Regions from separate parts of the Staphylococcus durrellii genome, predicted to be linked through region 2. Evidence: a T-box and tRNA genes for the amino acid it is inferred to sense, from the RefSeq annotation. Region 2 holds a T-box; the other holds one or more tRNA genes.
The links. A T-box is a leader RNA that pairs with one kind of tRNA and senses whether it is charged. The one in region 2 lies ahead of serS (serine--tRNA ligase), so its partner is inferred to be a tRNA-Ser.
Positions count from the first base shown of each region.

Region 1: it encodes a tRNA-Ser, which carries the amino acid that the T-box ahead of serS (serine--tRNA ligase) is inferred to sense. The anticodon was not compared.

Region 1 covers NZ_JADIIO010000001.1:1,754,661-1,757,074, reverse strand. Annotated here, with positions in the region: gene ISP02_RS08440 (IDEAL domain-containing protein) at 1-161, opposite strand, end outside; gene ISP02_RS08435 (competence protein ComK) at 405-968, shown strand; tRNA gene ISP02_RS08430 (tRNA-Asn) at 1,118-1,189, shown strand; tRNA gene ISP02_RS08425 (tRNA-Ser) at 1,195-1,283, shown strand; gene ISP02_RS08420 (hypothetical protein) at 1,789-1,932, opposite strand; gene ISP02_RS08415 (TM2 domain-containing protein) at 2,028-2,237, opposite strand; gene ISP02_RS08410 (GNAT family N-acetyltransferase) at 2,413-2,414, shown strand, end outside.
Region 2 covers NZ_JADIIO010000001.1:11,454-13,867, reverse strand. Annotated here, with positions in the region: gene serS (serine--tRNA ligase) at 1-1,035, opposite strand, end outside; T-box leader at 1,094-1,284, opposite strand; gene hutH (histidine ammonia-lyase) at 1,348-2,414, opposite strand, start outside.

The DNA of each region.
Region 1 (2,414 bases), 1.7 Mb from region 2:
TGTTCGTTCTTATTCTGAAGCGCTTTGTCGATTAATGTTTCTAACTGCTCTTTTCGAACATTTCGTAAAGATTCATCTATGATAAGTTCGATACCTAGGTCATTAATTGTAGAAACAAAAGATTCTAATGTATTATATTTTACATTTGTATTATGTTTCATCTCCAACACACCCCTTCTATATATTTAAGTTAATTATACAATTATTAAATTTTGAAATCAATGAATATTCTGACATTTTAGAAGAAAAAGGTGTAAAAGTAAACTGTAATTTATTATTTACTGTAAAAAGTTTTGCTCATTTATATAATAAATGATAAAAAAGAAAAATAATTAAATATATTATTGATTTTATAATTTTGTTGATATACGATGTAGTCAATAAAATCGAAGGAGGCGATTGCAATAATTAGTAAATACGTCATAAAGAAAGGAGACATGGTAGTCCAACCGTTTGATACAAAGGAACGAAAATATGGTGGTACAAGAATTTTAAAATATAAGCAAGCAACTAAAGAATTTAAAGAAAGGGCACACAAAATTATTGAACGCTCGTGTCGTTTTTATGGTAGCAGTTATCATTTTAAAAAAGAGGACACCATAAGAATCACAGGAATCATTAGTAAACCCCCAATTCTATTTACCCCTCTATTTCCCACATACTTTTTCCCAACACACTCTGATAGAAAAGATGAAAATACATGGATTAACATTCATTATGTGCAAAGTATTAAAACGCTAAAAGATAGAAAATGTAAAGTAACATTTGTTGATAACCAAAATGTAAATATTGATATATCAGCACATAGTATGAAACACCAATATTTAAATGCTATTTATTATTATTATATGATGGATAGAGAAGCTAGAATAACAACATTTGATCCAGATGCACCGATTGATTATACAAAACCTCAATTAAATATTTACGAGGCGCTAGCTAAGTATTCATTATTTGAACATAAATAAGATTTTAAAAATTTTTCATGTAAAAATGGAATATGCGGAATAATATAGTAAATTAGTGTAAATGTTCCGCATATTTTTTGTTCTTTCTACTTGAAAAATTGTTTGTAATTGATATAATAATATTTGTGCTTGATAAGAAGTACTGTTATTCCACAGTAGCTCAGTGGTAGAGCTATCGGCTGTTAACCGATCGGTCGTAGGTTCGAGTCCTACCTGTGGAGCTATTGGAAACGTACTCAAGTTGGCTGAAGAGGCGCCCCTGCTAAGGGTGTAGGTCGCGAGAGCGGCGCGAGGGTTCGAATCCCTCCGTTTCCGTAAAAATATAAAATACAAGAAAATTGTATTTGGTAATTAATGTAGAACGTTGTTAAATCAACGTTCTTTTTTTTATTTGCGTTAAACTCTGTGATTATTTGTTTGAAATATTTTGACTAAGTTATCCATTTATTTGGATAATTTATAACTTTTGTTTTAAATGGAACTATCATTAATGGTGAAAACGCAAGTCATTCATTTGTAAAACAGGCAATAAATCCCAATAAGATATTTATCATAATAAATAACATTAATAGTCTTAGTAGTAAATGGAAAAAGTAATAATAACTCCAAAATAAAATTACAAAGCGTATGAGATATAAACACTTCTGACGTTCAAGCAAATAATACGAATGAAGCATACAGGATAAAACTATACCTCAGGTAAGCATGCCTGGTAAAAATTGTTGGATTTTAAATACAAAAAAGGACTCATCCATTTAATATGGATGAGCCTTTTTATGAGAATGAGATTCATGATCTAGACTCTTTAAATGTACTTTAATTATTGTGATTTATCATTGTTATCATTGTTATCATCTTTCTTATTTTTGCTACTATTGCTACTTTTACTAATTAATCGTTTAATGCCTCTAACGATATAACCGACAGCAAGAGCACGTATTATTCTTTGTATTAGTTGTTGCATAAGCTACCTCCTAAGATATTGCAATTATATAGTTATCCTTACCCTTACCCCATAATCGTATCTTTAAGTCGTAACTTAATAAAAAAATCATAATTTTAGTGAAAAACAATCATGCCATCTGAGTCAGCTTTTTTGAAGAAAATAGTGATAATTCCGCTAATAATTGCCACAATATAAGGAATGCCAGTCCAAAAGAAAATGATGTGTAACACGCCTTGAAAAACTTGATTGGCGTAAAATTTATGGACGCCAATCCAGCCTAATAAAAATGCTAAAATAACATATATAACTTTGTTTACTTTCATAAAAAAATCCTTTCTAATGATTAATTTCATTTTATTGCTCAACATAAGAGAAGGTCAATAAATGTTCAATCTTACTTAAATTTCATAAATTTTAGGTTGTTGATTATTTCAAAATTTAGTTGATGTTATAATATAATATGAATGATAAAGCATATTAATTTAAAGGAGAAATAATAT
Region 2 (2,414 bases):
ATCATAGCTTGGTAACCAAACTTCTAAATCATATGTTTTACTTGCGCCGAAACCAATATCTCCAGTACATAATATTACACGGCGATAAGGTAAACCTAATTCTTCAAGAATCGCTTCGGCATGTAGTGTCATTTCTTCTAATGCATTCCAAGAATCTTCTGGTTTTTCATAACGAACCATTTCTACTTTGTCGAATTGATGTAAACGAATAAGTCCTCTTGTATCTCGTCCTGCAGAACCTGCTTCACTTCTATAACAAGCTGATTGAGCTGTAAACTTCTCAGGTAACACATCTGGGCCAATAATTTCATTTCTATAATAGTTAGTTAATGGTACTTCAGCAGTTGGAATAGTATATAAGCCTTCCTTTTCAACTTTAAATAAGTCTTCCTCAAATTTAGGTAATTGACCTGTTCCATACATTGATTCAGCATTAACTAATTGTGGTACCATCATTTCAGTATAGCCATGTTGTGTCGTATGTTTAGTGACCATATAGTTCATTAATGCACGTTCTAGCTGCGCACCTTCACCAGTTAAAAATACGAAACGTGCACCTGAAACTTTCGCTGCACGGTCGAAATTAACCATTTTTAAGTTTTCAACGATATCCCAATGAGCTTGAGCCTCAAAATCAAACGTTCTTGGCGTGCCCCAACGTTTTAACTCTACATTATCTTCGTCTGAGTCACCTACAGGAACGTCATCATGAATTAAATTAGGAATTGTAGCTAAGTGATTCACTAATTGTTGATCCACTTCATTTAGTTGTTCATCAAGCCCTTTAATCTTGTCACCTAATTCTCGCATTGCAGTAATTGCGTCATCGGCATTTTCTTTATTACGTTTTTTTTGTGCGATTTCACCACTAACCTTATTTCGTTCTGCCTTCATTTCTTCAGATTGACTAATTAATTGACGACGTTCTTCATCTAATTGTAAAACTTCATCAACAACACTTTCGTTCATTCCACGTTTAATTACTTTATCTTTAACTAATTGCGGCTCTGTACGAAACAATTTAATATCTAACATATCGTTCATTCCTTTCGATGTTTATTTGAGTGGAACATAAAAAGACCACATCCCTAACACAAGGGACGTGGTCACGCGTTGCCACCCTATTTAACAGTCTGATTAAGACTGCGCTCTCACTAAAATAACGGTTAAACCGATTGTTCTCGTGTATAGGTAGATTCATTTTAACGCTGACTACTTGTTCGCACCAACCACAAGTTCTCTGATATCAAACGGATTAAAATTACTTAGCCTAGGAACAATGCTATATTTACTTAGCTTTAATATAGCAAATTAAAATGCTATTTTCAAGCAACATTATTAACTATATTATGCGTTATAGGCTCTATCACGTAAATGTTGAGCCACTGCTGTAATGTCTTTATGGAATTGTCTATCTTCTGTAATTGTAGGAATGATATGTCTTAATTCGTCATATTTTTCACGTGTTTTTGGTGATAATTTATCAATATCTTTATGCTCCACTGCTTGTAAAGCAATGATGCATTCAATCGCAATCACACTTCTGGTATTCTCAATAATATTATAGCCATGACGTGACGCTATTGTACCCATTGATACATGATCCTCTTGATTGGCTGATGACGGTATAGAATCCACACTAGCAGGATGTGCCAATGTTTTATTTTCAGACACTAAACTAGCAGCGGCATATTGCATAATCATTGCACCACTTTGTAAGCCTGGTTGAGGACTTAAAAATGCTGGTAGGCCATTATTCAATTGTGGATTAACTAGACGTTCTAAGCGGCGTTCAGCAACATTACCTAATTCACTAACTCCTATTTTTAAGAAATCTAAAGCAAATGCGATAGGTTGACCATGGAAGTTACCACCTGAAATAACTAACGTTTCATCGCCTTCGTCAAAGATAAGTGGGTTATCATTAGCCGCATTCATTTCTAATTCTAATTTTTCTTTTACGTAGTTAAATACTTGGAAACTAGCCCCGTGAATTTGAGGTATACAACGTAATGAGTAAGCATCTTGAACACGAATTTCGCCCTGTCTTGTCGTTAACTGTGACCCTTCTAGCCAATCTAACATGCGTGCTGCTACTGCCGTTTGTTCATCAAAATTTCTAACTTTATGTACATTTTCATTATAAGCATCAGTAATACCATTTAACGCTTGATGCGTTAGTGCGGCAATCCATTCAGCTTGTAACGCTAAGTCTTCCGCTTCAATATAATTAATTACGCCTTGTGCAGTCATTGCTTGAGTGCCATTAATTAATGCTAGTCCTTCTTTAGCTTGTAATTGTAAAGGTTGTCTATTTAAATTGCTTAAGACATACCTACTATCAACTTCTTCTCCTTGATAAAAGACATTACCCTCACCGATTAATGCCAATGCCAAATGTGCTAACGGTGCTA